3 regions of the Ancylobacter sp. FA202 genome follow, and region 2 is predicted to be linked to each of the others. Evidence: riboswitches for the same ligand, from Rfam matches in the RefSeq annotation. Region 2 holds a riboswitch; each other region holds the start of a gene.
The links. Region 2 has a riboswitch for cobalamin ahead of metE (5-methyltetrahydropteroyltriglutamate--homocysteine S-methyltransferase). Riboswitches for the same ligand answer to the same signal wherever they lie in the genome.
Positions count from the first base shown of each region.

Region 1: it holds a riboswitch for cobalamin, as region 2 does, so the genes downstream of both, cobW (cobalamin biosynthesis protein CobW) here and metE (5-methyltetrahydropteroyltriglutamate--homocysteine S-methyltransferase) in region 2, are expected to answer to the same signal.
Region 3: it holds a riboswitch for cobalamin, as region 2 does, so the genes downstream of both, A3M1_RS0122680 (ABC transporter substrate-binding protein) here and metE (5-methyltetrahydropteroyltriglutamate--homocysteine S-methyltransferase) in region 2, are expected to answer to the same signal.

Region 1 is NZ_KB904818.1:404,376-414,852, reverse strand. It holds gene A3M1_RS0101860 (hypothetical protein) at 1-540, opposite strand, end outside; gene A3M1_RS0101855 (SRPBCC family protein) at 858-1,403, opposite strand; gene recQ (DNA helicase RecQ) at 1,644-3,482, opposite strand; gene cbiB (adenosylcobinamide-phosphate synthase CbiB) at 3,643-4,617, shown strand; gene A3M1_RS0101840 (cobyric acid synthase) at 4,725-6,215, opposite strand; gene A3M1_RS0101835 (NINE protein) at 6,367-6,591, opposite strand; gene cobO (cob(I)yrinic acid a,c-diamide adenosyltransferase) at 6,715-7,335, opposite strand; gene cobU (bifunctional adenosylcobinamide kinase/adenosylcobinamide-phosphate guanylyltransferase) at 7,335-7,838, opposite strand; cobalamin riboswitch at 7,977-8,185, shown strand; gene cobW (cobalamin biosynthesis protein CobW) at 8,301-9,365, shown strand; gene cobN (cobaltochelatase subunit CobN) at 9,572-10,477, shown strand, end outside.
Region 2 is NZ_KB904820.1:84,254-94,730, reverse strand. It holds gene metE (5-methyltetrahydropteroyltriglutamate--homocysteine S-methyltransferase) at 1-1,601, opposite strand, end outside; cobalamin riboswitch at 1,713-1,924, opposite strand; gene A3M1_RS25470 (ferric iron reductase) at 2,460-3,362, shown strand; gene A3M1_RS0124730 (TonB-dependent receptor) at 3,516-5,930, shown strand; gene A3M1_RS0124725 (iron-siderophore ABC transporter substrate-binding protein) at 5,942-6,925, shown strand; gene A3M1_RS0124720 (iron ABC transporter permease) at 6,922-7,971, shown strand; gene A3M1_RS0124715 (iron ABC transporter permease) at 7,968-8,954, shown strand; gene A3M1_RS0124710 (ABC transporter ATP-binding protein) at 8,941-9,801, shown strand; gene A3M1_RS0124705 (RNA polymerase sigma factor) at 10,097-10,477, shown strand, end outside.
Region 3 is NZ_KB904818.1:4,868,847-4,879,323, reverse strand. It holds gene A3M1_RS0122695 (STAS domain-containing protein) at 1-170, opposite strand, end outside; gene A3M1_RS0122690 (uracil-xanthine permease family protein) at 366-2,072, opposite strand; gene A3M1_RS25250 (helix-turn-helix transcriptional regulator) at 2,334-3,020, shown strand; cobalamin riboswitch at 3,395-3,607, shown strand; gene A3M1_RS0122680 (ABC transporter substrate-binding protein) at 3,714-4,757, shown strand; gene A3M1_RS0122675 (iron ABC transporter permease) at 4,754-5,791, shown strand; gene A3M1_RS0122670 (ABC transporter ATP-binding protein) at 5,788-6,570, shown strand; gene A3M1_RS0122665 (class I SAM-dependent methyltransferase) at 6,596-7,252, shown strand; gene A3M1_RS0122660 (hypothetical protein) at 7,430-7,750, opposite strand; gene A3M1_RS0122655 (amidohydrolase) at 7,864-9,495, opposite strand; gene A3M1_RS27245 (hypothetical protein) at 10,231-10,344, opposite strand.

The sequences.
Region 1 (10,477 bases), on a different contig from region 2:
GAAGGGGCGGGCGCCGACCGGGATCGAGGCAAGGCGGGTCAGCGTCGCGGTGTCGATCAGGCTCACCGCGTCGGAATCGCGGTCGGCCGAGAGCAGCAGCGCGCCGTCCGGCGTCACCGCGAGGCCGGAAGGGGATTGGCCGACCGCCACCTCGCCGGAAACCGTGCCGCTCGCCGCGTCCACCACCTTGATGCGGTGCTGGTACCAGTCGGCGACATAGGCCGGGCTGCCGGAGGGGTGGACGGCGACGCCGAGCGGACCGCCGCCAAGCTCCACCCGGTGGGTGACGGTGCGGGTGGCGGCATCAAGGATGGTCAGCGCCTTGCCGTCCGGCGAGGTGACGAAGGCGCGCGCGCCATCGACGCTCACCGCGATGCCGGCGGGTTTGCCTGAGATGGGCAGGGTGGCGACGACCTTGCGGGTGGTGAGGTCGACGATGGAAAGCGCCTCTGCCGGCTGCGAGGTGATGAAGGCTTCATCCGCAAGGGCGGGCGGGGCGAGGAGGAGGGCGAGGTGGGCCAGTGCACCGATCACCGTCATCCCGGACGACCGAAGGTCGATCCGGGATCGGGCGGAGGCGGCGCGCAATCCCGGCGCGCGCGGTCGCGCGGCCGGGATGACGCCGGGACGGACAGGAGACGCTTCGCGTTCGGGGGCGAGGTCCGTCGTCAAAGGCGTCATGCCCGGGCCGAGCTCGGGCATGACGGGGTTTTGGTAGCCGAGGGGTCCAGAGCGAGGTTGGGACCGGGCATGGCCCGTTCCTCCATGCCTTTCCGCATCCAATACCCCTCACCCCAGCCCTCTCCCCGACGGGGAGAGGGAGCCCGGCGCCGCGTGATCGGGGGCGCCGTCACGGCTCAGCTGCCGCCCTCGATCTTCTTCTTCAGCTCGCCGAGGCCCGCCTTGTAGAGGCCCGTGACGGCGTTGACGGCGGCTTCGTCGTTCAGCTCCGGCGGCGGGTCGTTATTGGGGTAGCCGCGATAGAAGGCGCCGCGCCATTCGACTTCGGACTTGGCGCCGCCATCGGCCGGGGTGACGATGAGCCAGGAGGAGTAGTTCGTCACCGGCAGCACCGCGACGTCGACCTTGTCGATGCGGTACATCAGGGTCATCTTTTCCGGCTCGAACTTGGCGACCTCTTCCTCGACGGTAGCGCCGTTCTTCAAGGTGAGGGTGCGCTTGGCGCCGGCCGCATTGCCGCCCGTGCCTTCGGTCTTGGCGACCACCGGGATCCAGCTGCCATCCTGGAAATTGGAGACGACGGCCCACACCTTTTCCGGCGGGGCGTTGATCTCGATCTTCTCGGAAATCTTCTGGCGGGTCGGGCCGTGCGCCGCCGCGGGGGGGAGCGTGGCGAGTAGGGAGGTGGCGGCCAGCGCCGCAGTCAACAGGTGAAGCTTCATCGTTTCCATCCCGGAACCAGAGCACGTTCCGATCTGATTGCCTTGCAATCAGATCGGTAAAACGTTCTCTATCAATAGTTTAGAGACTGATTCACCGATCAGGTTGATTCAACCTGATCGGATCAGGCTCTGGGTCATTCCGGACTTTTGCGTCCGTTGATCCGCAGTCTAGGGAGGGATTCGTCGTTCGTGAACTCTCCTGCGTGTGGAAAAGTCCCCGGCTCGAATTCTTTTCGGCTGTCAGGTGAATTCTTTGAGAATCTTAAGAAAGGCAGTGCCGAAGGCTTCCAGCTTGGCGGCGCCGACGCCCTTGACCCCGGCCAGCTCGGTGCGGGTGCGCGGGTGCTCCACCGCCATCTCCTCCAGCGTCTTGTCGGCGAAGACGACATAGGCCGGCACGTTGCGCTCCTTGGCGAGATCGCGCCGCAGCGCCTTGAGCTTGCCGAGCAGCGCCGTCTCCGCCGGGGCCAGTTCCGCCCCGCTGTCGGAGCGGGCGAAACGCTCGCGCGAGCGCTTGACCGGCGCGCGCAGGGTGAAGGCGCGGGTGCCGCCGAGCACGGCGAGGCCGATCTCGGTGAGGGTGAGGGCGCCAAAGCGGGTGGGGTCGGCGTGCAGCGCCCCGGTGGCGACCAGCTGGCGCAACAGAGCGCGCCACTCGGTCGCCGGCTTGTCGCCGCCGGCGCCGAAACCGGCGAGCTTGTCATGGCCGCGCCCGCAGATCTGGTCGGTGCGCTGGCCGGTGACGACGCTGGCGAGATAGGCGGCGCCGAAACGCTCGCCGGTGGCGCGCACGAGGCGCAGCACCAGCTGGGCGTCGGCGCTGGCGTCGATTACCTTGGGCGGGTCGCGGCAGACATCGCAGGCGCCGCAGGCCTTGGCGCGCTCGCCGAAATAGCCGAGCAGCACGGCGCGCCGGCAGGTGACGGCCTCGCAGAAGCCGACCATGGCGTCGAGCCGGCGGGCCTCCACCATCTTGCGCTCGGGCGGGGAGGGTTCCTCGTCGAGAAAGCGGCGGCGGGTGGCGATGTCGCCAGCGGAATAGAGCAGCAGCGCCTCGGCCGGCTGGCCGTCGCGGCCGGCGCGGCCGATCTCCTGATAGTAGGATTCCAGCGTGCCCGGCGCGTCGGCATGCAGCACATAGCGCACATCCGACTTGTCGATGCCCATGCCGAAGGCCACCGTGGCGACCATCACCACCCCGTCCTCGGCCAGAAAGGTCTCCTGGTTGGCGGCGCGGGCCTCCGCGCTCATGCCGGCATGGTAGGGCAAGGCGCGGATGCCGGCCGTGGAAAGCCGCTCGGCGGTCTCGTCCACCTTCTTGCGCGAGATGCGGTAGATGATGCCGGCCATGCCGGGGCGGGCGCGGACATAGCTCTCGATCTGCCGCGCCGGGTCCTTCTTGTCCTCGACGGCGATGAAGATATTCGGCCGGTCGAAACCGGAAACGAACACCCGCGCCTGCCCGCCGAACAGCCGCTCGACAATGTCGTCGCGGGTCGCCTTGTCGGCGGTGGCGGTCATCGCCACCAGCGGCAGGCCGGGGAAAAGCTCGCGCAGCCGGCCGAGGCCGAGATATTCATTGCGGAAGGAATGGCCCCATTGCGAGATGCAGTGCGCCTCGTCCACCGCCACCAGGCCCAGCGAGAAACGCGACAGCGCGGCCAGCATGCGCTCGGTGAGCAGGCGTTCGGGGGCGAGATAGAGCAGGCGCACCTCGCCCGCCGCCACCCGGCGCCAGATCGCGACATTTTCCTCGCGGGATTTTCCCGAATGGATGGCCTCGGCGGCGACGCCCTGCAGCTTCAGCGCGTTCACCTGGTCGTCCATCAGCGCGATCAGCGGCGAGACGACGATGGAGAGCCCGCCTTTCACCAGCGCGGGCAGCTGGTAGCACAGCGACTTGCCGGCGCCGGTCGGCATAACCGCCAGCGTCGGCACGCCGGCGAGGATGGAATCGACGACCTCCTGCTGGCCGGGGCGGAAACGGTCGAAGCCGAATACCTCGGCCAGCCGCGCCCGCTTCGCCTCCTCGATGTGAGGCGGCAGGATGCCGTGCGATGAGGTGACGGGAATGTTCATTCCGCGCGTGTTCGTCCGGTTAGGCGGGCATGGCGGCGCCGCGGGTCTTGATAGCGGTCGCGCGGGCGGAAATGGTGGTGCCGCACGGCCGGTGGATTCGTTTGCCCTGCAAGCGAGAGAATCACTTCCCACAGAATCACTTGCCAGAGAATCACTTGTGATGAGCCTCGAACTTACCCTTGGTTTAACCCTGGCGGCGCTGCTGTTCGAGGCCGCGTTTGGCTATCCCTCGTTTTTGCTCGCCCGGATCGGCCATCCGGTGATGTGGATCGGCCGGCTGATCGGCTGGCTCGACCGCCATGTCAACCGCGACGCCGCCGCCCCGCGCGAGCGGCGCCTCGCCGGGTTGGGGGCGCTGGTGGTGATCGTCGTGGCGAGCGGGACGGCCGGGCTGCTGCTGCAGGGCCTCGCGATGACGCTGCCGCTTGGCGTCCTACTGGCGGCGCTCGCCGGCTCCAGCCTGCTGGCGCAGCGCAGCCTCTACCAGTTCGTCGGCGCGGTGGCGGATGGGCTGGAGGTGAGCCTGGAGGAGGGGCGGCGGGCGGTCTCGCACATTGTCGGGCGCGACCCGGACAAGCTCGACGAGGCCGGGGTGGCGCGGGCGGCGATCGAGAGCCTGGCGGAGAACTATTCCGACGGGGTGGTGGCGCCGGCGCTGTGGATGGCGATTGCCGGATTGCCGGGGGCGGCGATCTACAAGGGGGTGAACACCGCCGACAGCATGATCGGCCATCGCACCGCCCGGCATCTGCATTTCGGCTGGGCGAGCGCGCGGTTCGACGACCTGATCAACCTGCCGGCCTCGCGGCTTTCCGGCGCGCTGATCGTGGTGGGGGCGGTGTTCGTGCGCGGCGCCTCGCCCTGGCGGGCGATAGTGGCGATACGGCGCGACGCGGGCCGCCACCGCTCGCCCAATGCCGGCTGGCCGGAGGCGGCGATGGCCGGCGCGCTCGGCATCGCCATTGCCGGGCCGCGCCATTATGGCGGCACGCTTTCGGTGGACGGACTGATGGGCGCGGGCGGGCGCTATGAATGCACCGCCGCCGATATCCGCCGGGCGCTGGCGCTCTATCGCGCGGCGGATGCGGTGATGGTGGCGCTGGTGGCGGGGCTGGCGCTGGTGGCGTGGTGGTGAGGGGCACATAACCCTCGCGCCCTCATCCGCGGGCTTGACCCGCGGATCCAGCCTTTGCGTGGGAACTGAAGATCATTCGGGTCCGCTCCGGTCACTGGGTGCCCGGGTCAAGCCCGGGCATGAGGGACATTCGCCGCGATCGCCAGCAGCCGGTCGAGATCGACATGGCGTTCCAGATGCGCGGCCAGCGCGTCGAGCGTCGCCTCCACCCCGGCCTCATAGTCGAGGCCGCTCGGCGGCGCGCCGAGCGTCGCCAGCCAGTGCGCGCGCTGGCGGTCGTCCGTGAACAGGCCGTGGGCATAGGTGCCCATGACGCGCCCATCCGGGGACACAGCGCCTTCCGGCCCGGCGCCGTCGAGTTGCGCGAAGGGCCGGGCGCGGCCGGGGCCATCGGTGACGCCCATATGCATCTCATAGCCGGAAAACGGCGCGCCGCCGGCGGTGCCGGTGACCGCCACCAGCCGCTTTTCGCCTGACAGCACGGTGTCGACCTCGATGAGGCCGAGGCCGGGCACGCTGCCCGGCGGGCCTTCCACGCCCCCCGGGTCGGCCAAAGTGCGCCCCAGCATCTGGTAGCCGCCGCACAGGCCGAGCACCCGCCCGCCGCGCCTGATATGGGCGTAGAGGTCGATGTCCCAGCCCTCGCGGCGGAAGTCCTCAAGGTCGGCAATGGTGGATTTCGAGCCCGGCAGCAGGATGAGAGCCGCATCGGCCGGGAGCGGCGTGCCGGGGCGCACGCGCACCACCTCGACGCCGGGCTCGGCTTCCAGCGGGTCGAGATCGTCGAAATTGGCGATGCGCGGCAGCAGCGGCACGGCGATCCTCACCCGCGCTCCCGGCTTCGCCGGCGTCGGGGCGTCGAGCGCCAGCGCGTCCTCCGCCGGCAGGCGGCGGGCCTCGTGGAAGAACGGGATGAGGCCGAGCGCCTGCCAGCCGGTGCGGGCGGCGATCTCGTCCATGCCGGCGGCGAACAGAGTGGGGTCGCCACGAAAGCGGTTGACCAGAAAGCCGCGGATCATCGCCGCATCGTCCTCCGGCAGCACCGCCCTGGTGCCGACCAGGCTGGCGATGACGCCGCCGCGGTCGATATCGCCGATCAGGATGACGGGGACATTCGCCGCGCGGGAAAATCCCATATTGGCGATGTCATTGGCGCGCAGATTGATTTCGGAGGCCGAGCCGGCGCCCTCCACCAGCACGAGGTCGGCCTCCGCCTGCAGCCGGCCATAGCTGTCGAGCACGGCGGCCATCAGCGCGGGCTTCAGCGCCTGGTAGTCCGCCGCCTTCGCCGTGCCCTGCGCCCGGCCCTGCACGATGACCTGCGCGCCCGTCTCGCTCTGGGGTTTCAAGAGCACCGGGTTCATGTGGACGGACGGCGCCACGCGCGCCGCGCGGGCCTGCAGCGCCTGCGCCCGGCCGATCTCGCCGCCGTCTTCGGTCACGGCGGCGTTGTTCGACATGTTCTGCGGCTTGAACGGACGCACCTTCAGCCCGCGCAGGGTGAAGGCGCGGGCGAGGCCGGCGACAATCAGCGACTTGCCGACATCCGAGCCGGTGCCCTGGAACATGAGGGCGAGGGGAGAACGGGGGGCGGTCATGCACCCTCTCCCCGTCGGGGAGAGGGATGGGGTGAGGGGCCTGTGGGCCGATCAACCGGGAGCCCCCTCACCGACCCGCTGCGCGGGCCACCTCTCCCCAATGGAGAGAGGACAGGAAGGGTCGCACAGGACACTTCAATGCGGCGGGATATCAGCCGCGCCGGGCTTCCAGATAGTCGACGCGGCGCTCCAGATTGGCTTCGCGCACCATGCCGGGAATGAGGAACAGATCGATGATCTGGCCGATGCCAAGCAGGCCGAGGGTCAGCAGCCAGAGCGCACCCGTCCAGTAGCGGCCGGTATAGAAACGCTGGATGCCGCACACGCCGATCAGGCCGAAGCACCAGAACAGGTAGGCGATAGGGGTGGAACGCATCGAAGCGTTTCTCCATGAAAGCATGACGCCGCAACACTCGGCGCTGTGTATCAGATAGGAATGTCGCCGCACAATTGCGAGATCGCCGCGTGCAAATTCTTGCAGCTTCTTGTGACGGGTGGATCAAAACTCGATGCCCTTCTGCGCCTTCACCCCGGCTTTGAAGTGGTGCTTGACGAGGCCCATCTCGGTGACGAGATCGGCGGCCTCGATCAGCTCCGCCTTGGCGTTGCGGCCGGTGACGACGATGTGCAGCCCTTCGCGGCGGGCGCTGAGCGCCGCGACGACCTCGGGCAGCGGCAGATAATCGTAGCGCAGCGCGATGTTCAGCTCGTCGAGGATGAGTAGGCCGATGGCGGGATCGTCCATCATCTCCCGCACCTTGTCCCAGGCCCGGCGGGCGGCCGCGATGTCGCGGGCGAGGTCCTGCGTCTCCCAGGTGAAGCCCTCGCCCATGGAGTGCCATTCCACGCGCGGGCCGAAGCTTTCCAGCGCGCGGCGCTCGCCCGAATCCCACGCGCCCTTGATGAACTGGACCACGCCGACCTTGGCCCCATCAGGCTGGCCGAGCGTGCGCAGAGCGAGGCCGAAGGCGGCGGTGGATTTTCCCTTGCCGGGGCCTGTATGGACGATGAGCAGGCCCTTCTCTACGGATTTTTCCGCCACTTCCGCGTCCTGCACCGCCTTGCGCTTTTCCATCTTGGCGCGGTGGCGGGCGGCTTCCTCGGGAGATATCTCGGTCATCACTTCACCTTCATCGGCAGGCCGGCGACCACGAAGATCACGCTGTCGGCACGGGCGGCGACCGCCTGGTTGAGCCGGCCCTGCGCGTCGCGGAAGCGGCGGGCCAGCGCGTTGTCGGGCACGATGCCGAGCCCGACCTCATTCGACACCACGAAGACCGGCCCCTCATGGCTGGCGAGCGCCTCGACCAGCGCGGCGCACTCGCTGGCGAGGTCGGCCTCCGCCAGCATCCGGTTGCTGAGCCAGAGGGTGAGGCAGTCCACCAGCACCGGCCGGCCGGGCGGCAACGTGCGCAAGGCGTCGGCAAGCTCGTGCGGGGCGTCCAGCGTCTGCCAGCCCGCGCCGCGCCGGGCGCGGTGCAGGGCGATGCGCTCTTCCATCTCGCTGTCCCAGGCCTGCGCGGTGGCGATGTAGCTCCAGGGCGGGGAAAAGCCTGAGATGAGGCCCTCGGCATAGGCGCTCTTGCCGGAGCGGGCGCCGCCGAGGACGAGGGTCAGCGCCATGGAGCGGGGGCCGGGGCAAAGCGAGGCGTCATCGTCGTCGGCTCCTGTCGTCGGCTGCGGGCGAGCGGCGGACTATAGCCGGGGCGCATCGCCGGGCAACCGGCGCCGTCCGGTTTGACTTTGCCGGCCAAGCCTCCTTAAGTGGCCGCGACCGTCGGTTTCCTCCCGCCAGGGAGGGACGAAGAGGGAATGCGGTGCGGGGCGCTTTCAGGCCCCCAATTCCGCGGCTGCCCCCGCAACTGTGAGCGGCGAGCCTCAGCCGGAAGCCACTGGAGACCTCTCCGGGAAGGCGGCGACGAGGCAGCGACCCGCGAGCCAGGAGACCTGCCGGTGGTCCGGTCGTGCGTGCCGGCGGGGTGCCCGGCAGACAGGCAGAGCCGTGCTGAGGCGCGCGGCTTCGCGCGGAAGCTCCTTTCCGCGACCGACGCATCCCGCGATTCCTGAGCTTCGTGGAGATGCCGCATGCCGACCCAATCCCGCCCCGCCGCGCTTGATCGTGTTCCCTGCACCATCGTCACCGGCTTCCTCGGCTCGGGTAAGACCACCCTCATTCGCCATGTGCTGGAGAATGCCGGGGGGCGGCGCCTCGCGGTGATCGTCAACGAGTTCGGCGATGTCGGCATCGATGGCGAGATATTGAAGGGCTGCGGCGTCGAATCCTGCCCGGAGGAAAACATCGTCGAGCTGGCCAATGGCTGCATCTGCTGCACCGTGGCGGATGATTTCGTGCCGGCGCTCGACGCCATCCTCGCCCTGGAGCCGAAGGTCGACCACATCCTGATCGAGACCTCCGGCCTCGCGCTCCCCAAGCCGCTTGTGCAGGCCTTCCACTGGCCGGCGATCAAGAGCCGGGTGACGGTGGACGGCGTGGTGGCGGTGGTGGATGGCGAGGCGCTGGCGTCGGGCCGCGTCGCGCACGATCACGACGCGCTTGCCGCCCAGCGCGCGGCCGATGACAGCCTCGACCATGACGACCCGATCGAGGAAGTGTTCGACGACCAGATCGCCTGCGCCGACCTTGTCCTCCTCACCAAGGCCGACCTGATCGACGCCGCCGGGCAGGCCAAGGCCCGCGCCGCGCTCGACGCCGAGCTGCCCAAAGGCGTGCGTGTGGTGAGCGTGACCGAGGGGCGGATCGACCCGGCGCTGCTGATGGGACTCGGCATCGGCACCGAGAACGACATCGAGAACCGCAAGACGCATCACGACAATGAACTCGACCACGACCATGACGATTTCGACAGCTTCGTCGTCGAAGTGCCTGAAATCACCGATCCGGCCGAGTTTGCCGCCCGGGTGGCGCGGGCGGCGGAGGAGGCGGATGTGCTGCGGGTGAAGGGGTTCTTGCCCGTCGCCGGCAAGTCGATGCGGCTGCTGGTGCAGGCGGTGGGCCCGCGCGTGGCGCACCATTTCGACCGGCCCTGGGGCGAGGGCGCGCGCACCGGCCGCCTCGTCGCCATCGGGCTGAAGGGGCTGGACCGGGCGAAGGTGGAAGCGATCCTCGCCGGGGAGAGCGTGGCGGCGTGAGTGAACCTGCCCCACAGCACCACGTCATCCTGAGGTGCCCGGACCTTGTCCGGGCCTCGAAGGATGCTCGTTGCGCGCGGTTTGGCCACCGGAACAGGCGTCATGGCCGGGCGTGTCCCGGCCATCCACGTCTTGCGGCTCCAAAGTCGTGGATCCCCGGGCCAGGCCCGGGGATGACGGCATTCTGACGGGAGACGCGCCACCCCATGCACATCCTCACCACCACCTCCTCCAGCCTCGACGACCTCGTCGAGCCGGTCGATCTCGGCCAGACGCCCGGCGAGGTGGTGATCGTCTCCTTTGCCGACAGCGACCTCGGCGCGCTGGCGCGGGCGCAGGAGGTGATGGCACAGGAGGTAATGGCGGGACCGGGGCTGCCCAGCCTGCGGCTGGCCAATCTGCGCGATCTCCGGCACCCGATGTCGGTCGATCTGTGGATCGACAAGGTGGGGAGCCGAGCCCGCATCGTGGTGGTGCGGCTGCTCGGCGGGCTCGACTGGTGGCGCTATGGCGTCGACCGGCTCAGCGCCGAGGCGCGGGCGCGGGGCTTCACGCTCGCCGTGCTGCCGGGCGAGGACCGCGACGACCCGCGCCTTGCCGAGGCCTCCACCCTTGCGGAGGCCGAGCTCGCGACGCTGCTCGGCTATTTCCGCGCCGGCGGGCCGGCGAATATGGCCGCGCTGCTGCGGGTTCTCGCCGGCTATGCGGGACGGGCGATGGCCTCCCCGCCGGCGCCGCAAAACCTGCCGCTGGCGGGGGGTTATGAGGGGGGCACTGCGTCCCCCTCACCCAACCCTCTCCCCGACGGGAAGAGGGCTTTCGAGGACCAACAGGCCCTCAGGACCGGGCTTGACCCGGCCACCCAGCCGCAGTGGCGTGCGGATGGGGAAACGCTGGGTCCCCGGGTCAAGCCCGGGGATGAGGGCCTCTCACTTTTGGAGGCTGCCCGCCCCGCCATCCCGATCATCTTCTACCGCTCCATGGCGCTGGCGGGCGATACCGCGCCGGTGGAGGCGCTGTGCGCGGCGCTTCGCGCGCGCGGGCTCGACCCCCGGCCGATCTATGTCGCCAGCCTGAAGGAGCCGACCTCCATCGCCTTCCTGAAGGCGGCG
Region 2 (10,477 bases):
TGCTTGGTGAAGGCGAAGCCGGAGAGCTGCTCGCCAAAATACTGCACCATGTCGTTGCGCTCGAACTCACCATGCACGAGCACATCGAGCCCGATCTCCTCCTGCCAGCGAATGGTGCGGGCGGTCTCCTCCTTAAGGAAGGCCTGATACGCGGCGTCGCTCAGTTCGCCCTTGCCGTGGGCGGCGCGGGCCTTGCGCACGTCGGGCGTCTGCGGGAAGGAGCCGATGGTCGTTGTGGGGTAGGGCGGCAGGCCGAGACGGGCACGCTGCCGTTCGGCGCGGTGGGCGAACGGGCTGGCACGGCGCGCATCCGCCGGTGTGACCGCCGAAAGGCGGGCGGCGACGGCGGCATCGTGCACCTTGGCGGACGTTGCGCGGGCCTCGGCGGCCCTGGCCGAAGCGGCGAGCTTGCCGAGCACCACCTCGCGCCCGCCGGCAAGGGCGGTACCCAGCGTGACGAGTTCGTCCATCTTCTGCACGGCGAAGGCGAGCCAGCTCTTCACGTCAGGATCAAGGCCGGTCTCCTGTTCGAGGTCGATCGGCACATGCAGCAACGAGCAGGACGGGGCAATCTCGACATGGTCGGTGCCGCGCCTGCGCACGAAGGGTTCGAGCGTGTCGAGCAGGCCAGGCAGATTGGTGCGCCAGACATTGCGCCCGTCAATGACGCCGAGCGACAGCACGAGCCCCGCCCGCGCCCTGTCCGCCACCTCGCGCAGTTGCCCGGCGCCTCGCACCAGATCGAGATGCAGCCCGGCGATCGGCAGGGAAAGCGCGGTGTCGAGATTGTCGCCCAGCCGGCCGAAATAGCTGGTCAGCATGATCTTCAGCCGGGGCAGTGCATGGGCAAAGAAGCCATATGCCTCGCGCAGCGCGACGCGGGCGGCGTCATTGAGGTCTGTGACGAGGCAGGGCTCGTCGATCTGCACCCAGTCCGCTCCCGAGGCGGAGAGCCGGCGCAGCACCTCGACATAGACCGGGAGCAGCTCGCCGAGCAGGCTGAGCGGGTCGAGTCCCTCGTCCTTCGCCTTGCCGAGCTTGAGGAAGCTGACCGGGCCAAGCAGCACCGGCCGCGTCTCATAGCCCAGCGCCTTGGCCTCGCGGTACTCGTCCATCGGCTTGGTGGAGGTGAGCGAGAAGCGCTGCCCCGGAGAGAATTCCGGCACCATGTAGTGATAATTGGTGTCGAACCATTTGGTCATCTCAAGCGCCGGAACGCCGCTGCCATGCGGGTGCGCGTGGCCATGCGCGCACGTCGTCTCCGCGCTCTGACTGCCGCGCGCCATGGCGAAATAGGTGTCGAGCGGCACCGGCCCGCCGGTCCAGCCATAGGCGGGCGGGATCGCCCCCACCATCACCGCCGTGTCGAGCACATGGTCGTAGAGCGAGAAATCGTTGGAGGGGATGTTGGTGACGCCCAGCGCCTTCTGCCGGGCCCAGTTGGCGGCTCGCAGCCGCGCGGCGGTTTCGAGCAGCGCGGCGGAATCGCTCTTGCCGGCCCAGTAGGTCTCAAGCGCGCTCTTGAGTTCGCGGCGCGGGCCGATGCGCGGCGTGCCCAGGGTGGAAACCGGCACCGTGCCGGCGGAATAAGGGAAGTTCATTCGGCTAACCCCAATCAGGATTGGGGGCAAAGGCCGAGCGGACGCGAGGCGCTGCCACGGGTGCAAGGCACCGGCGGCCGCGCGAACGCACCACCGGGACACCCCGCCCAGGGACGATTATGGTGTCAGGGCAGGTCTCCTGGCTCGCGGGTCGCCGCCTCTCGTCCGGCCTTCCCGAAGCTTGCGCTTCAGTGACGCTGAATGGACGACAGGCTCGCCGCTTACAGTTGCGGGGGCAGCGCCGGCCTCGCCTTGAGGCTCACCGGCTTCCCTCTTAGCTGCGACGCAAGCGACGCCGCAGACCCATGACTGCGCCACGATGAGGGCGCCAGCGACGATTGTCAATCGCGACATAAAGACATCTTTATGTCGGCATATGATCTGGGCTGCTTCGATTGTTGTCGATAGCGCCCCTTTCAACCAGCTTACGAACCCTTGGCGCGGCAGAGTCCGTTGTCGGCGGCTTGTTCCGAGTCCGCAATTGGCACACTCATGACCTCCAGAGCGGTAAGCGGAATCGTCTGCTTTCAGGAACCCGATAATCAGATCTCTACGTCCGACATCGGGGCGCAAAGCTGACCTCGCTGAAAGGCGGCGGGGGCAGGTATGGGGCAGCGCGCATCATGGGGCTATAGTGAACACATCGTTCTCTTCTTGGTCGCTCGCGGCCCGCCACCTACGCCCGGGCATCCTACGCTACGCCATGAAGTCAGATCGCCGCCGGCGGCCGATCACGGGGCAGGCGTCCTAGACCGCGACGTGGTGCTTTCAGCTTCTGCCATCTCAGGCCGCGTCAGTGTCCCGTTTACGCCTTGCCAATCGTCTTGCCAGTAGAAGGGCGGCAGCGAGGCGCGCGGAATGCAGCGGCAGTTGATCGGGGAACCAGCGCATCCTCTCGGCGCGGCGACGGCAGTTGAGTCAGCCGTGTGGCCGGGGCTGCGGATCGAACTCGGGCCTTGGGAACCGGGGTGGCTGACGGCGCAGGAGTTCTTTACCTCTGCCGCCGCGATTGACGACTTCCTCGCGCATGAGCGGGCGCTTTATCCGGGAGCCGATCTGAAAAGCAGCGCCGCGTTCATGATGCGGGACTACCTCTCCATCTTCTCGCTGGCGACCGTTCCGCTGTTCCTTGGTCACGGCCTCGTGCCAGATCTTGCGCCCGCACGCGTCGCGCTGTGGTTCCACGACGTCGTGCATGAGCAGGACGGCCGGACATATGCGGTCCGCCGGGCACATGTGCGCTATCTCTCGCAGGCCTATGCGACGGATCAGCTTGACGCTGCTTGTCATGCGGACGCACAGGCCGTCGCCGACAGGTCTGTCCTGTGCGAGCAGTTTCGCGCGGGGCTGGAAGATCACGTGCAACCGCTCGTCGTCGCCCTCAAGGCCCGAACGGGGCTCGCCTCCGGTGCGCTCTGGCGGCTGGCGGGGGATGCCATCGCCGGACGTTTTCTCGACGTGGGAAAAAAACTGGGCCGGCTTGAGGAGGCCAAGGCCACCGCGCTGTTGATCCTGAAGCAGCCGGGTTCGCCTCTCGCCAACCGTCAGCTGCATTTCTTCGACATCGAGCTGAACGGCGACGCCGGGTGCCCTCTGGGCGTGTGGACCTTCCGCGCCCGCGGCGGTTGCTGCCGCTACTACACGCTTGAGGGCGGCACCGTCTGCACAACCTGTGTGCTCAAGCCCGCGAACGAGCGCGACGCCGAGATGCGCGCGGCGATCCGGCGCCACCTCGGCCTCGACGAGACGGCCTCCGGCTAAGGAGCACGCGTCGTCGCGGTACTGCTCCAAGAATTTTTGCCCCTGCGAGTCCCAGATCCCCCGCATGGATCGTCACTCCAGCAAGCGGCCGGGGGAAGGCCGATAGAAGCAACGGGCAGCGGCGCCTTGAACGCCGCGTGGACGGGGATTTCGATGACCGCAGGGGCACACGCATTCATGGGCGCGCGGGCGCGCCGCCTTTTCCGGCTTGCGCTTCTGGCGAGCACGATCCTCGCCTTCGGCATGGACGCCGCCACGGCGCAAAGCGCCGCGCCCGCGCGCACCAACCAGCAGGCGATCGCCATTCCGCCGGGCACGCTGACCGCCGGGCTGAACCGGCTCGCGGCGCAATCGGGCATCGAGATCCTGTTCGACGCCGCGCTGACCAGCGGCCGCCTGACCCAGGGGGTCAGCGGGACGATGACGGCGGCGGCGGCGCTCGACGCCCTGTTGGCCGGCACGGGAATTCGCGCGCGCTTCGCCGGCGGAAACCAGGTAGTGCTCAGCGGCCCGGAGGCGATCGAAGCCGACAACCTGACCTTCGGCGGCGAAATCTCGCTCGATGCCATCGCCGTCTATGGCGCACGCAACGCGCGCACGCTGCAGGATGTCAGCGCCAGCGTCGGCGTGGTCCGTGCCGAAGAGATCGAGGATGGCGAGATCCGCTATCTCCGGGATTCCTTCCGCCTCCTCGGCAACGTGATGAGCAGCGCGACGCTCAATGCCGGCTTCGTCATCCGCGGCATGAGTTCGGAAGGCTTTGTGCCGGCGGGTGCGCCGGCGGGCTCGCTCTATGTCGATGGCATCCTGCAGACCCGCTACAACGCACGCTTCGGTGCCCGCAGCCTGTGGGATGCCGAGCAGGTCGAGGTCTACCGCGGCCCGCAATCTACGCTAAGCGGCCGGGCGGCGATGATCGGCGCCATTTATCTCAAGTCGAAGGATCCGACGTTCGAGAAGGAGATCGAGATTTCCGGTACCGCTGGAAACAACGACCTCTACGGCACCGCCTTCGTCGTCAACACGCCGCTGGTCGGCGACCAGATGGCCCTGCGGGTGTCCGGCTCCTTCGAGCGGTCGAAGACGCCGATCTCCTACCCGACCTTCGTGAATTATGCCGGCTATGAAGATCTCACCACCGAGATCAGCCAGAATATCCGCGCCAAATTGCTGATCACGCCCTCGTCCCTGCCGGACACGCGGGCACTGCTGACCTACTCTTACTCGAATGACCGGCCCAATGAGCGCCTGATCGGCATCGGGCCAGGCTTCGATCTCGACGACCATCGGGGGGATTTCTACGACCCGGTCACTTACGCCGAATATCGCGCGGTGAAGGTTCACAATCTCGGCCTTGAGGTCACGCACGACTTCTCGGACACGCTGCGCCTGACCTCGATGACGGGCTACCAGTATGGCGAGACCACGCGCCGGTCCGTCGACGCCGATACGCCGGGCATTGACAACGGCATCTGGGGCACGGTCGACGACAGCCTTTTCACCCAGGAAGTCCGGCTGAACTATGAGGGGGACCGCTGGAAATGGGTCGCGGGCCTCTATGGCAGCCAGCAGAACTTCGACAGCGAGTTCGATGCCGTCGCCTATTCCTACTACCAGTGGGATCAGTATCAGAACCGCAAGACGACCAACCTCGCCGCCTTCGGCGAAGCGACCTATGAATTCCTGCCGAGCTGGTTCTTTACATTCGGTGGACGCATCGACTATCTGCGTGAGCAGATTGTCGAGGACAATGCCGAAGGAATCTATGGCGGCACTCTGCCAGTCGTCACCAATGAGGCGGATTTCAACGAGACCAACTTCGTTCCAAAGCTTGGCCTGTCGAAGAAGTTCGGCGAAAATCACACCACCGGCTTCACCTTCAGCCAAGGGTTCCGCACCGGTGGATTTTATGTGAATTACGAGACGCTTGAGCCGGAATATTACGACCCGGAAACCGCCAACAATTACGAGCTGTTCTACAAGGGCAGTTTCCTCGACAACCGCCTGACCATCAACGCCAATCTGTTCTTCACCACCTATCAGGACCAGCAGGTGGAGATCCGTCCCGATCCGGCGCGGCCTTCCTTCCGCATCACCACCAATGCGGCCTCGTCGCAATCCTGGGGTTTCGAGTTCGAGCCCAACTTCCAGGTGAACGAGCGCCTTTCCGTCTTCGCCTCGGTCGGCTACCTGAACACGCAGTTCCTCAGCTTCGACCACGCGGAGTATGGCGATCTGTCCGGGGAGGCATTTCCCGAGGCGCCGGAATGGACGGTCGGCTTCGGTGGAAAGTACTTCTTCGAAAACGGCATCTATATCGGCGCCGATGCCAAGTACACATCGAGCTACACGGCTCGTTTCGGGGTGCCCCCGCTCGACTATATGGATTCGCGCTTCATCGTGAATGCGCAGGCCGGCTACCGGGCGGAGCACTGGGAGATCACGTTCTTCGCCGAGAACCTGCTGGACGAGGAGTATCTTACCGTCGTCGATTACGACGCCACCCCGGTCTATGGGCAGCTCGGTCCGGGGCGCTCCGTCGGCGTCAACGTCCGGGCGCGCTTTTGAGCTACACCTTGATGGCGCGCACCCTCGGGCGGCTGCCGGGCCCCCGGTTCTGGCCGCGCGGATGGGCAACCGTCCGTTGCGCGGCCACGGTCGCGGCACTGGCCTGCACGGCGGCCGCGGCCGAGCCGTCCCTTGCCGGATGCGCCGGCCGCGTCGTCGTGCGCCATGTCCTGGGAAGCCCGGTCTGCGTTCCTTCCCGTCCGCAGCGTATTGTCACTCTGGATCCATGGCTGAGCCTCGGCATGCTGCAAGAACTGGGCGAGCCGGTCGTCGGGGCGCCGCTGATTGGCGTCCAGGAACCGCATGTCCGGGCCGCCCTGGGTCCGGAGGTGGTCGATGTCGGGCATCCGCTGCAACCCAGCCTCGAACGCCTCGTCGGCCTCAAGCCGGACCTCATCATCGGCAGTTCCTACCTTCATGGCTCGTCTTATGACTCGCTCTCGCGCATCGCCCCGACGTTGCTCATCGACCCTATCGACTGGAAGGCGCATTTCAGGCTGATGGCAGAAGTGAGCGGCCATGCCGAGCGCGCCGACGCGCTCATCGGCGCCTATGAGGCGCGGGCGGCCGCCCTCCGCTCCCGGGTGCCCGACATCCGCATCTCCGTCGTGCGCATCGGCCCGAGCGGCTTTCAGGTCTATCTTCAGGGACCGGCGGCCTATGGACCCTATGCCGTGCTGCAGGAAGCCGGCATCCGGAGGACCGAGTACGAAATCACCAGCGACCAGACGGTCGTGAAGCGTCCCGACTGGGAGGAGATCGCCGCGCTGGAGGGCGACGTGCTGCTTTATGTCGTCGTCAGCGGCTACGACACCGCGCAGGACGACGCGCTGGAGGCGGAAACGCTCGCCAATCCGCTCTGGCAGATGCTGCCGGCGGTGCGGGCCGGCCGGGCTTACCGTGTCGAGCGGGGGCACTGGATGGGGTTCAGCGGCGCCGGCTCGGCGCACAAGGTGCTGGACGACATCGAGCGGTTCGTTCTGGGGGCACCGTGAGCGGGGTGCGGAGCCGGATGGGCGCGCGCCATGGCGGCCTGGGCCTGACCGCCGCCGCCGCCGGGGGCGCCGCGCTCCTGGCGATGGGGCTTGTGATTGCGGCAGTCGCCGGCATCGCCGTCACCATGGGGGCGGCTCCGTTGTCCCTGTGCGACGTCACGGACGCTCTGCTCGCCTTTGACGGGTCACGCGAGCACCACGTCATCACAGCCATACGCCTGCCACGGGTCATCGCCGGCCTACTGGCCGGTGCCGGCCTCGGCGTCGCGGGGGCAATCATGCAGGCGGCGACGCGTAATCCCCTCGCCTCGCCCGACATCCTCGGTATCAATGCGGGGGCCGCCTTCTGCGTTGTCCTTGCGATGGCGGTGACAGGCGTCGTGTCCGGTATCGCCCTGGTCGGCTGCGCCCTACTTGGCGCAGGCGTCGCCGCGATCATGGTCTATCTGCTGGGCTCGTCCGGACCGTCCTCGGGAAGTCCGGTCAGGCTGGTTCTCGCCGGCGCCACGTTGTCCGCCTTCCTCGCCTCGCTGACCACTGCCATTCTGATCGTCGAGCAGAGTACCCTCGACCAGATCCGTTTGTGGGCGGCGGGCTCGCTCTCCGGCCGGACCGCGGCGCAGACGACGGCGGTTGCACCGTTCATTCTGATCGGCCTTGCCGGCGCCATGGTCTTTCGCCGCCAGATCACGACGCTGAGTCTGGGGGGCGACATTGCCCGCGCCCTCGGGCAGGAGCCCGTTATCTGGCGGGCGGTTCTCTTCGCCCTAGTGATCCTGCTCGCCGGCAGCGCCGTGGCGCTCGCCGGCCCGATCGGATTTGTCGGCCTTGTTGTTCCCCACATGGCGCGACTGATCGTCGGCGTCGACTATCGCTGGATCCTGCCCTTCAGCGCGCTAGGTGGGGCGCTGCTTCTTACAGTCGCAGACCTGGCGGGACGGTTGCTGCTCAGCCAGAGCTTTCCTGTTGGCGTGACCATGGCACTGATCGGCGGGCCGTTTTTCGTCTGGCTGGCCCGCCATCGCCTGAAGGGGACCGCCGCATGATCCGCATGGTCCTGCTGCTGCTCCTCCTGATTGCCGCGCTCGCGGCTGCCGCGCTGTCGCATGGCGACCATCCGTTTGCCTGGAGCGAACTCGCCTCGGTGCTGACCGGCCGTCCTACGGCGACCCGACAGGCCGAGCTTGTCGTGATGGATTTGCGCCTTCCCCGGCTGCTGCTCGCCTTTTTAGTCGGGGCCGCGCTGGCGGTGGCGGGGGCGGGGGCGCAGGCGATCCTGCGCAACCCGCTCGCCGAGCCCGGCCTTCTCGGCATTAACGCCGGCGCCGGCCTCGCCGCCATGGTGGTGATGGTGGGCCTGCCTTCCGCGCCGATTTCGCTTCTGCCGGTCGCGGGCTTCCTCGGCGCCAGCGCCATGGCGGCGGCAATCTACCTCCTCGCCTGGCGCGGCGGCACCACACCGCTGCGCCTGATCCTGATCGGCATCGGCCTCGGCTCCGTGGCGATGGCGGGGACGGCGCTGGTGTCGACGCTTGGCGACATCAGGGACGTGCAGCGCGCCCTCATCTGGCTGGCGGGAAGCGTCCACCATGCTAATTGGATGGGTGTGCAGCTGCTCGCCCTCTGGCTGGCCCCGCCCATGGCGCTGGTGATGCTGGCGACGCGCGAACTCGATCTGATCGGCCTCGGCGATCTCCCGGCACGAGGCCTCGGCCAGCGCGTCGATCTCATCCGCGGCATGATGGTCCTGCTCTGCACGGCGATGGCGGGCGCTGCGGTTTCGGCGGCCGGATTGATCGGCTTCGTCGGGCTGATCGCTCCGCACGCCGCCCGGCGCCTTGTCGGGCCATCCCACGCCCGGCTCATCCCGATCACGGCATTGCTTGGCGGTGCGCTGGTGATGGCCGCCGACTTCACGGGCCGGAGCATCGCCGCTCCCCTTCAGCTTCCCGCCGGTCTGTTCACGGCACTGATCGGCGCGCCCTTCTTTGCCTATCTGCTGTGGGGGCGACGCCATGGCTTCTCATGATGTCCCAAGCGACAAGGGGCTCGCAACCCGCGCGCTTTCGCTGGCCTATGGACGCACATCGATCATCGATGGCCTCGATGCCGCGTTTCCGACCGGCGCCTTCTCCGCGTTGATCGGTCCCAATGGCAGCGGAAAATCGACCCTGCTGCGGGCTCTCGGCGGTCTGCTCAGTCCCAGCGCTGGCGATGTCCTCCTGGATGGGGCCTCGATCTCGCGGCTCCCGGCGAAGGAAATGGCGCGGCAGGTCGGGATGCTGCCGCAAGGGCCTGTCGCTCCGGAAGGCCTCACCGTCGAGGCTCTCGTTCGACAGGGCCGCTATCCCCATCGCACGCTCTTCGGTTTCTGGTCGGAGCGGGACCGTGACGCCTGCGAGGACGCGCTGAGGCTGACGGGCATGGAGGAACTGCGTGAACGCCCGCTCGACAGCCTGTCGGGCGGCCAGCGCCAGCGCGCGTGGCTGGCCATGGCGCTCGCCCAGGAAACCGGCACACTGCTGCTGGACGAGCCCACGACCTTTCTTGACCTCGCCCACCAGATCGACGTGATGGAGGTGATCACGGATCTGGTGCGCGCGCGCGGCAAGACCGTGATCGCTGTTCTCCACGACCTCAACCAGGCCGCTCGCTACGCCGACCACATAGTGATGATGAAGCAAGGGCGCATCATCGCCGCGGGGCGACCGACGCGCATCATGTCGGCGGACAACATCGAGCAGGTGTTCGGCGTACGGACCCACATCGTCGCCGATCCGGTGACGGGCACTCCCATGTGTGTTCCGCTTAGACGGTGTCGGAAACAATCGCCGTCGTCAGCCGGCCGCGAAGGCCGATCGGCGTTGTCTGAATAGTCTTTCGGAAACAACGCGAGGACACGGGCGTGCGCGCGCCCTCCAGGTCGCTCGACGTCTCTGGAACCGTTCTAACCTATTGATATTGCAGATATTTAATATTCTTGCTAGGCATGTCTGACGTGCTGGTCAAGGGCCGCGCGGCGTACCGAAACCTCGACAGGGTGTCAGCGATCCGACACGTCTCGTGCCAGCTCCCCGCCATCGGATGCTGATCCCTTTTGTCTGTTGCACAGGCCGTTGCAAAGCCAGAACCATGACGACATTCCAGGGATCAGCCTCGTGCCTTGCGGCCATGGACGGCAGCGAATTGCTGAACCGCGCCATCGAGGCACATTATGAGGACATTGCTGCCGCCGTTCGACGGCGCGGCCATTCACCCGGGGCGGCGCTGGAGATCGTCCACGACCTCTATCTGAAGCTCGCGGCCAACCCGGATGTCCTGCGCGACAAGCGGTCCCTCGGCGGCTTCCTGTGCCGGGCGGCGGTGAATCTCGGGATTGACCGCTTTCGCCGCGAGCGTTTCGAGGCGCAGCTGTTTTCGGGAACGGAAGAAGAGGCCGGCGCCCTGGCGATGGAAGGGGTCATGCCGGACCATGGCCTCGAGGTGGAGGCGCGCATCTGCCTGCTGAGGGATGCCATTCGCGAATTGCCCGCGCGCCGTCGCGCCATCTTC
Region 3 (10,477 bases), on a different contig from region 2:
AGGCCGGCCGAGCTGATATAGGTGAGTTCGGCGAAATCCAGCAGGATGGTGCCCTCGCTGGGGGCACCGGCGAGGAATTCCTCCAGCTTCGGCGAGGAGGAGCTGTCGAGCCGTCCCTTGACGGCGGTGACGACGATGGTGCCCGCGACGATGCGGTCGATATGTATCAAGGCCTGGCTCCCGAACTCGGCTTTGCGGCGGAAATCGTGGCGGAGGAATTCTGTGGCGGGGCGTCGTGATCGCCGCGCCGAGCGCACGCCAGCCCATCCGCGCGAGGACGAGCAAGGATTATCGGCAAAGCCAAAGCCGCGCAAGCACAGGGCCCGGCGGGCGCCGCCGCCCGGCTGAAGCGCTCCCCGGCGGGGTCAGTGCTCGAAGCGCAGGGTCAGCTTCTGGTGGGTGCCGTCCATGCCCACATTCAGCTTGTCGGCGCGCTTGCTCAGCATGTAGCCGACGAAACGCGCCACCGCCTGTGCATCGCCCAGAAGGTCCTCTGGCGAGGGTCGATGGGTCGGGATGGCGATCGCCTCGCCGTCATAGATCAGGGCGACGTCGAAGTTCTCCTCGTCGAAATGCGCCCGCATCTCCAGCGTGCCGGGCGCGACGCCGGTGTCCAGCAGCATCTCCACGCCCTCCGCCACCACGGGGATAGCGGCCGCGATCACGTCGCGGCGCGCGCCCCAGAGGTCGCCCTGATGTTCGAGGAACTCAGTGACGACGGTGAACGGGTTTTCCTCCGCCGTGACGGCGCGCGAGGCCTCCTGGCGAATGCCAATTCGGAAGATCAGGTTGAGCACGATGGCCACGGCGGTGGCGATGGAGAGCGGCGATTCGAGGATCGGCTGCGCCCAGTCCGGGGTAAGGCGGACGAGGTCCGGCAGGATCGCCACGGCGATGCCGGTGAGGATGGCGAGGCCGACGGTGAAGATGCGCCGGTCGCTGAGCCGGCGGGACAGGATCAGCTCCATGCCCGCGACGGTGAGGAAGGCGGCGGCATAGATCAGGATCGCGCCGATAACGGGAGCGGGGATGATGGTTAGCACGCCGATGAGGCGCGGCGAGAAGGCGGCCAGTATGATCAGGATGCCGGAGACGGCGCCCACTCGCCACGCCGTGGTGCCGGTGGCGAAGGCGACTCCGACCGCCGCCGAGGACGAGGCGCTGGCGAAGCCGCCTGTCACGGCGGTGCCCATGTCGGCCAGCGTGTTGGCCTGGATCGCCCGTCCCGCCTGGTCGAGATCGGCGCGGCGCCAGTCGGCGTCGTCCATGCGCTGCATCGACACCACGGTTCCCACCATGTCGACGGCGGAGAGCACGCCGGTGATGATGGCAGCCGGGATGAGCGCCCAGGAGAAGAAGCTGATGCCGGGCCAGCCGAGGCGCGGCAGGTCGACATAGGGCAGGGTGGCGAAGCTCGGGCTCGGCTCCGGCGCAACGCCGACATAGGCCGCGAGAACCCAGCCGACGGCGGCGCCGATCGCCACTGCGAACAGGCGCAGCATGCCGCGCGAGAAGATCGCCAGCGCGATGATGATGACGAGCGTGACCGTGCTGACAAGGGCGTAGCGCATGTCGAGGTCGGGCGTGATCGCCCCCGAAATGCCGAAGGCCCGCCGCAGCGCCGGGTCGGCCAGCGCCACGCCCAGCATGGTGACGGCGACGCCGCAGACCTCCGGCGGGAACACGGACCGCAGCGCGCCCATGAAGCGTGACAGCGTCAGTTGCGACACCGCCGCAATGAGGCTCATGCCGGCATAGAGCGCGGGCCCGCCCGCCGCGAGCGACTGCACCGCCAGCGGCATGTGCGCCATGTTGGGAATCTGCACCAGCAGCATGCCCGCCCCGCGCTTGGGCAGGCATTCCAGCAGGGTGGCGATCCCCATGAAGATGATGCAGCTGGTGATGAACACCTGCGTGTCGTCAAAGGAAAGTCCGGCCTCCACCGCCGCCACCAGCGGATAGACGATGAACAGCAGCGCGAGCGTCGCATGCTGCACGCCGAGAATGAGCAGGGTGCTGAGCGGCGGCTTCTCGTCGGCCGAATAGAGAATGTTCGTCGGCTTGCGCGGCATGGGCGGGCCCTTGAGGGAGATGACGGAAGCCGGCGTCGCTGCGCCCGTCCGGAACTGGAACGAGACTTCCCGCCCTAGTGGCGATGGGCGGAGAATCTATGAGGGCGACTATGGGATTTCGCCCGAAGTCGGGCAAGCTCGCCCGCGCGGCTAGTTTCGGTCCCCGATCGTCGATGGCCAGAGCCGCGCGGTGAACGTCGCCGTCCGCCGGCCGCCACGTACCATTGACGACATCATTCCAATGATCTATGGAATGACGTTATGAGGTTCGATATTCATCGGCGGCTGACGCCCGGGCGCCTTGAGGAGGCCGCCGCGATGTTCGCGGCGCTCGCCGATCCGGCGCGGCTACGGCTTCTCGTGCTGCTCACCCATGGTGAGGCCTCGGTCTCGACCCTCGCCGCCCGGCAGGGCGAGAAGGTCTCGACGGTTTCCGCCCGGCTGCAGCTTCTGCACGCCGTGCGGCTGGTCCGCCGGACGCGTCAGGGCAAGTCGATCCTGTACGCGCTCGCCGACGACCATGTGATCGCGCTGGTCTCCAGCGCCATCGACCATGTCTGCGAAGATCACCCAACCCATGAGGCGTTTGAGATGTCTGACGGCTGCAAGATCCACCCCGACCATCCCCACCAGCACGGCGCGGGCTGCGGGCACACCGCGATCCGCCACGGCGATCATGTCGACTATTTGCACGATGGCCATCTGCATCACATGCACGGCGACCATGTGGACGAGCATGTCATCGAGGTGAGCGCGACCAATCCGGACGGCTGCACCGCTGGCGAGCCCTGCACGGGTCACGAGGCCGGCCATGTCCATGGCCCCGGCTGCGGTCATGAGGCGGTGCCGCATGGCGACCACATCGACTATCTCGTCGATGGCCGCCTGCATCATCCCCATGGCGACCATTGCGACGATCACGGCCCGGTCGAGATCGTGCGCGGCTGAACCCCGCCTAGGCGGGCGACCCGGTGGCCGGCCATCGCCGGGCCATGCACCGTGATCGCCGGCATGAAGGCGCCGGCAGGCGCCGCACACGCCGCTGCCGCACACGCCGTTGAAAGAGGTGTTGCCGCCCTGCATGCGCGGCAACATTCATGTCCGACCACTCGCTTGAGCGACCCTTGTGATCGCAATTGATATATTATATCAGTTTGCTGATGCGGTTGGGTCGGGAAGGTCACGAGCTTCATTCGGATGCCGGCCCGGGGGCGCGAACCGAGCCGGTGCGCGCGAGCGTGACGGCTGCGTTCCGGCGGCTGTTCGCGCCTTGCCCCGCGTCCGGCTCCCTTGACGACGGGGCGCGAGCGGTTACGGTCGCGGCCGATCAAGGTTCTCCGGGTCCCACGCCCGGAGCTAAGAGGGAATTCGGTGAGGCGCTCCGCGCCAAAGCCGAGGCTGCCCCCGCAACTGTAAGCGGCGAGCCCTCTGCCCATCGTCCACTGACGCGAGGCTCAGGCCATGCGTTGGGAAGGCCGGGCAGAGCCAGCGTTGACCCGCGAGCCAGGAGACCTGCCCGGATCGCGACCAATCTTTCGGGCGGGGTGCTCCGGAGGTTGCCGGCCGTGCAAGGGCTCAATGGGCCCTGCCGGCGCCGGTTCCCTTTGCGCTTCCCGTCTTCCTTTTCAGGAAGCGGTGACAATGACCAAGACGACCTTTCCCCTCATCGGCCGGCGGGCCTTCGCCCTGGCGCTCGGCCTTCTCGCCAGCGCCGCGCTGGCGACGGACGCCTCAGCCGGCACGACCTACCCGCTGATGCTGGAGAACTGCGGCCACAAGGTGGTGATTGACCACGCGCCAACGCGCGTCGTCAGCGTCGGCCAGGCGCAGACCGAGATTCTCTACGCCCTCGGCCTCGGCGACCGGGTGGTCGCCAGCGCGCTCTGGTTTGGTCCGGTCGCCAAGCCCTATGAGGCGGTCAATGCCGGCGTGAAGCGGCTCGCCGACAATGATCCCAGCTTCGAGGCGGTGGTCGGGCAGGAGCCTGACCTGGTGGTCGCCATGTATGAGTGGCACATCGGCCCGAACGGCATCATCGGCAAGCGCGACCGTTTCGACGCGGTCAAGGTGCCGGTCTATGTCTCGCCCACCGATTGCGTCGGCAAGGACAATACCGGCGCCGGCGACGGTGTCCGCACGCAGATGTACTCCACCGAGCTGCTTTACCGGAACATCCGGGAATATGGCGCCATCTTCGACGTGTCGGAGCGGGCCGAGGCGCTGGTCGCCAGCCTTAAGGCGCGGGAGGAAGCCGCCGCCCGCACGCTCGCGAGGCTGAAGGGCAGGGACGTGTCGATGGCGCTGTGGTTCTCCAGCAAGGACATCAAGGGCGATGCCTTCCTCGCCGGCAAGAACGGCGTGCCGGCCTATGTCATGGCGCAGCTCGGCGCCCGCAACATCATCACCACGGAAGAGGAATGGCCGCTGGTGGGCTGGGAAACCATCGCCGCCAACGACCCTGACGTGCTGGTGCTGGTGAAGATGGACCGCCGCCGCTTCCCCGCCGACGACATCGAGGCCAAGCTCAATTTCCTCAAGACCGACCCGGTGGCCAGCCAGCTTTCCGCCGTGAAGAACGGCCGCATCGTCATCGTGGATGTCGGCGCCACACGGCCGGGCATGGACACGGTGGACGGCATCGAGGCCATCGCCAAGGCGGTGCAGGGCTTCGGTCTGGTCAATTGAGCCATCTCGTCATCGGGCCGAACTGGCCGGCGCGGATCGCCCTCGCCGGCCTCTCCCTCGTCGCGCTGGTCTTCGCCATCGCGCTGGCGGTGACGGTGGGCGAAATGCCGATCCCGCTCGCGGTGGCCTTCCGCGCGCTCGGCAATGGGTTGTTCGATCTCGGCTACCCCGTCAGCGCCATCCAGCAGGGCGTGATCTTCGAATACCGGCTGAGCCGGGCCTTGATGGCGGCGCTGTGCGGGGGCGCGCTCGCCCTTTCTGGCGCCATCCTGCAGGCGCTGCTGCGCAACCCGCTGGCCGAGCCCTATATTCTCGGCGTCTCGGCCGGTGCTTCCACCGGCGCGGTGTGCGTGATGATCCTCGGTTTTGGCGGCGCGACGCTTGGCCTGTCCGGCGGGGCGTTTCTCGGCTCGGTGGCGGCGCTCGTCATGGTCGGGCTGCTCGCCGCCGGGGCGGGCGGGGGCAGCGACCGGGTGATCCTCGCCGGCGTCGCCGGCTCGCAGCTGTTCAACGCCGCGACAGCGACCATCGTCACCACAATGGCGAGCGCCGAGCAGGCGCGCGGGGTGATGTTCTGGCTGCTCGGCAATTTCGGCGGCGTGCGCTGGTCGGACCTCTGGGTGGCGGCCCCGGTGGCGCTGCTCGGCTTTCTCGTCTGCATGGTGCACGCCAAGGCGCTCGACGCCTTCGCCTTCGGCGCCGATGCGGCCGCCTCATTGGGCATCAACGTCACGCGGGTGCGGCTGGTGCTGCTGGCTACCACCGCGCTGCTCACCGCCACCATGGTGGCGATCGTCGGCACGGTCGGCTTTGTCGGGCTGGTCATTCCCCATGCGGCCCGCTTCTTGGTCGGCCCCGGCCATGCCCGGCTGCTGCCGGCCTGCCTCATCATCGGCGCGGTGTTCATGATCCTGGCCGATGTGCTCTCGCGCATTCTCGTGCCGCAGCAGATCCTGCCGATCGGCATCGTCACCGCCCTGGTCGGCGCGCCGGCCTTCGCGTTCATCCTCTACCGCGCGAGGCGGCCCGCATGACGCTTGCCACCCATGACGTGCGCTGGGGCGCCGGCGGAAAGCTCATCGTCGATGGCGTCACCCTCAGCGTCGAGCCGAACCGCGTGCTCGGCCTGATCGGCCCCAATGGCTCGGGCAAGTCCAGCCTGCTGCGCCTGCTCTGCCGCCTGCGCAAGGTGGCGAGCGGGGTGGTGACGCTGGACGGGGAGGACATCGCCGCTGTCGGCCGCCGCGACCTCGCCCGGCGCCTCGCCTTTGTCGAGCAGCAGGCGACCACCGAGATCCAGCTCACCGTCTGCGACGTGGTGCGGCTCGGGCGCACGCCGCACCGCGCTGCCTTCGCCTCCTGGAGCACGGAGGACGAGCGGGCGGTCGATGCGGCCCTGGAACGGGTAGGCCTCACCGAGCGGCACGACCAGCCCTGGCACACGCTGTCGGGCGGCGAGCGCCAGCGCGTCCACATCGCCCGTGCGCTGGCGCAGGCGCCGCGCGAGCTGATTCTCGACGAGCCGACCAACCATCTCGACATCCAGCACCAGCTCTCCATCCTCGGTCTGGTTCGCCGTCTCGGCGTGACCTGCATCGTGGCGCTGCACGACCTGAACCTCGCCTCGCTGTTCTGCGATCGCATCGGCGTGCTGTCCGCCGGCCGGCTGGTGGCGGCCGGCCTGCCGGAGGAGGTGCTCACCCCGGCCCTCATCCGCGAGGTGTTCGGAGTGGAGGTGACGATCCGCTTCGGCGCTAATGGCCACCGCCATATCGACTACCTCGTCGATCACGAGCCGGGAGAGCGCCCGTGACGATGCCCGCCGAAAGGAGCGTTCCATGAACCACGCTGACCCCCAGGCCGCCGTCACCGCCTATTGGAGCACCCGTGCGCCGCTGTTCGACGGTGTCGCCTCGCATGTCGCGCAGGGTGATCTGTGGCGCGCGGTGCTGGAGGCCGCCTTTGAGTCCGATGGCCCGCGCGATGTGGTCGATCTCGGCAGCGGGACCGGCGCCTGCGCCCTCATCGCCGCCGGGCTCGGCCACCGGGTGCGGGGCTATGACGCCTCGCCCGGCATGGTCGCGGCGGCCCGTGCCGCCGCGAACGCGGCGGGGATCGAGGCGTCGTTCGAGATCGCGCTGATCGCCGACATTCCGGCTGAGGACGCCGGCGCCGATATCGTCACGCTGCGCAATGTTCTCTGGACGCTCGAACAGCCGATGCAAGCGCTGCAGACCGCCCACCGGCTGCTGCGTCCCGGCGGGCGGCTCGTCGTGTCGGATGGCCTGTGGTCGGTTGCCCCGCAATATCGCTCGACCTACGCCCCTGAGCTGTCGGCCCGCCTGCCGCTGCATGACGGGATTACGGAGCCGCAGATGCGGCTGATGCTCGCGGAGGCGGGATTCACGCCCCTTCGTGCCTGGCAGCAGCTCTTCCCCGTCTCGCCCTATCCCGGCGATGTCCCGTTCTTCGTGCTGAGCGCCCGCAAAGATTGAGCCTGACCGGGCTAGAGAGCGAAGGCTGGACGTGAAAGTTCCCAGCTTTTCCTAAATCTCGGGGGAGATCTGGAGGTCGCTGAGCCGCCTCCGGAAGAGGAGCCCTCTGTTGAAGGAGATTACCGCCTTTGGCGCCTTCGGACCGGCGCGCCTTGGGGATGTACCGGAGCGTATGACTCACCAATAGCTGCACATGCGCATCCAGTGACGGTGCTCGCGCGGGATGCGGTTGGCCTCACAGTCCTTCCGTGCCTCTCCGTCCAGCGCCATGAAGCAGGACTTGCCTTCGCGCAGATGCTGGCACCAGCCACGATCCTCACCGTCCAGGGACATGAAGCACGACTTTCCCTCGACATAGGCCTGACAGAAGCCCCGTTCCACGCCGTCAAAGGTCATGAAGCAGTTCTTCCTCTTACAGATCTCCGGCAGCGACTGGGCCAGGAGGGGAGCGGTCGCGAGGCTCAGGAAGAGCGTCGCCAAAGCGAGAAGACGTTTCATGCGAGGGCCTTTCGATGACCTCTGCGGCAAAGCCGGGTGATTTTTGATGGAAGAGCGAGAGGCGGGCACGTTGTGCCCGCCTGAGCTGTTTCAGCAGGAAGAGGGCTCAGGCCTCACGCCTTGTGCCGGATGGTGCCGTTCATCATGCCGAGCTCGACCTTGGTCTTGTGGATCTCGTGCGGATCGATCGCGAGGATGTTCTGGCTGAGCACGATGAGGTCGGCGCGCTTGCCGACTTCGATCGAGCCCACATCCTTCTCCATCCGCAGCTGGTAGGCCGCGCCCATCGTGTTGGCGTGGATCGCCTCCTCCACCGTCAGCCGCTCGTCCACCGGGTTCAGCACCGGCGCGTCCTTCAGCCCGATGAGTTGGCGGGTGATGCCGACCTGGATCGACTTCAGCGGTTCGTAGGTCGAGAAATAGCCCGCCGCCGGCCAGTCGGTGCCGAAGGAGACGCGACCGCCCTGGTTGAGAATCGTCTTGGTCCGGTAAATCTTGTTTCCGCGGACCTCGCCATAACGCGCCACCATGTTCTCCAGCGAATCGGGATCGGCCGACGACCAATAGGCTGAGAACTGGGCCGTCACATTGAGTTTGGCGAAGCGCGGGCTGTCGCTGTCCTCGACATAGACCAGATGCGCGATGGCATTCCGGCGGTCGCGGGGCGGATTGGCCGCGATGGCCTTTTCGATGCCATCAAGCGCGACGCGGGCCGTACGCTCGCCGCAGGCATGGACATGCACGTCGAAGCCGGCCGCGTCCACCGTGGCGATGAGCTGGTGCCACTGCTCTTCCGTGAAGGGCGAGCCGCCGGTTGAATCGGGCATGTCGGCATAGGGTTCGATCAGCCAGGCGGTATAGCCACCCTGCGACCCGTCGCCGACGATCTTGACGATATCGACATGGACGAGCTCAGTCGCGATCTGCTTGTTGAGCGCGCTCACCTCCGCGACGACGTTGTCGATCGGCAGCGACTTCACCGAATAGGAGGCGGACACGCGGAACGGAAGCTTGCCGCGCTTCTCGGCATCGACATAGAGCTCGATGATCGCGCCCTGGTCGCTGCCGACCGGGGGAACGCCCGCGTCGAAGACCGTGGTGATGCCGGCGGCAGCCGCCTTGGGCAGCCAGCCCTCCAGCAGCCGGCCCATAGCCTCGGCGGTGATCGGCTCCACCGCGTTGACGAGGCTCAGCACCGCGTTCGTCTCCAGCACATAGCCGGTCGGGTCGCCCTTCTGGTCGCGGGCGTAATAGCTGAAACGCGGAATGGGATCAGGCGTGTCGCGGCTGACGCCGGCCATCTCAAGCGCCTTGGAATTCGCCCACAGGCTGTGCCCGTCAATGGCGAAGAAAAAGGCCGGCCGGTCGGGAATGATGGTGTCGAGTTCGGCGCGGCTCGGCCCCTCCGGCGGGAACATGTCGACACGCCAGCCGAAACCGCGGATCGGGCCGGTCGGGTTCTCCTTGGCGTAGCGCTCGATCGCCGCCAGAACCTCGGCCAGATTGGCGAGCTGGAGATCGAGGCCGGACGTCATGAAGGCGCCGAGGAAAGGATGGGTGTGGCCCTCGACGAAGCCGGGCATCAGCAGCCGGCCCTTGAGGTCGACGAACTGTGTCTTCGGGCCCGCCATCGCCTTGGCGCCGGCCTCGTCGCCGACATGGACGATGGTGTTGCCGCGAACCGCCACCGCCTCCGCCCACGGCGCGGGGCCGCCAACCGTGTAGACCGGGCCGTTGTGGAACACGAAATCCGCAGGCCCGTCGGTTGCCGCCTTAGGCTCCTCAGCGCGCGCATCGGTGGCCAAAAAGACCGGGGCCAGAGCCGTCGCCGCCGTGATTGCCGCGCCTCCGCGCAACACAGCACGCCGGCTCATTGCCCGGCTACGTCCGAACGCCTCGAAATGCGGTGCCCATTCACACGCAATGCACATTTTCACCCCTCCCTGAGGTGCATGCACCGCACGCACCATCTCCACACCCGCCGCAGGGCAATAACCACCGACCCGCGCCGGCCATGCCCGTCGTCACAGCTACCCCGCCACGAAAGACCTCTGAGTGACAGTCAGACGCCCCCGATCAAACGAAATTTCTACAATATAATGAAAATTAAGAAAATTATTCTCAGATATAATCGGCCTGTTTGCTTAACTCTTGCCCATCGATCTAGCATAAATAATAATATAGGCGGCAAGTCTCTGCAAGGGCGTTCGATAGACATTCATTTCTACGTATTTTTTTCGTCTCAATATTGAGGCGCCCTTTTTCGTCATTCGATGAGCGGAGGTTCAGATTGTCCGGCATGGGCGAGCGACGCCGGCAACCATTCGATGACCGGCGCCAAAGGCCAGATCTGCCTTTGCCATAAGCTCGCCAAGCCGCTTCGGGCGGGTGATGGCGGCGCGGTGCTTGGTCGTGAGTGCGATAAGTGCGCTTCGCAGATCAGCCGTCACATCCCTTTCGGCGCGGCTGGTTGCGATCGCCTAACGGAGAACCTGACTGCTGAGGCTGCGGGAGCGGCGTGCGGTCGCGCAGTGACCCCTAACCTCCACCGCCCGCAGGACGGCAAGGATCTCTGGCGGTGTGATCTCGTTGATGGGGCGGTTGCGAAGAGGGGCTGCGATTTCGCGCCTGCAGCCAGTGCGCCTTCGGGAGGGTGGCCTCGGCGCGCCCTTCCTTTCTTCTGTTTGCCCGCGAACCTCTAGGCCTGCTGCCAGACCCGGGCGCCGT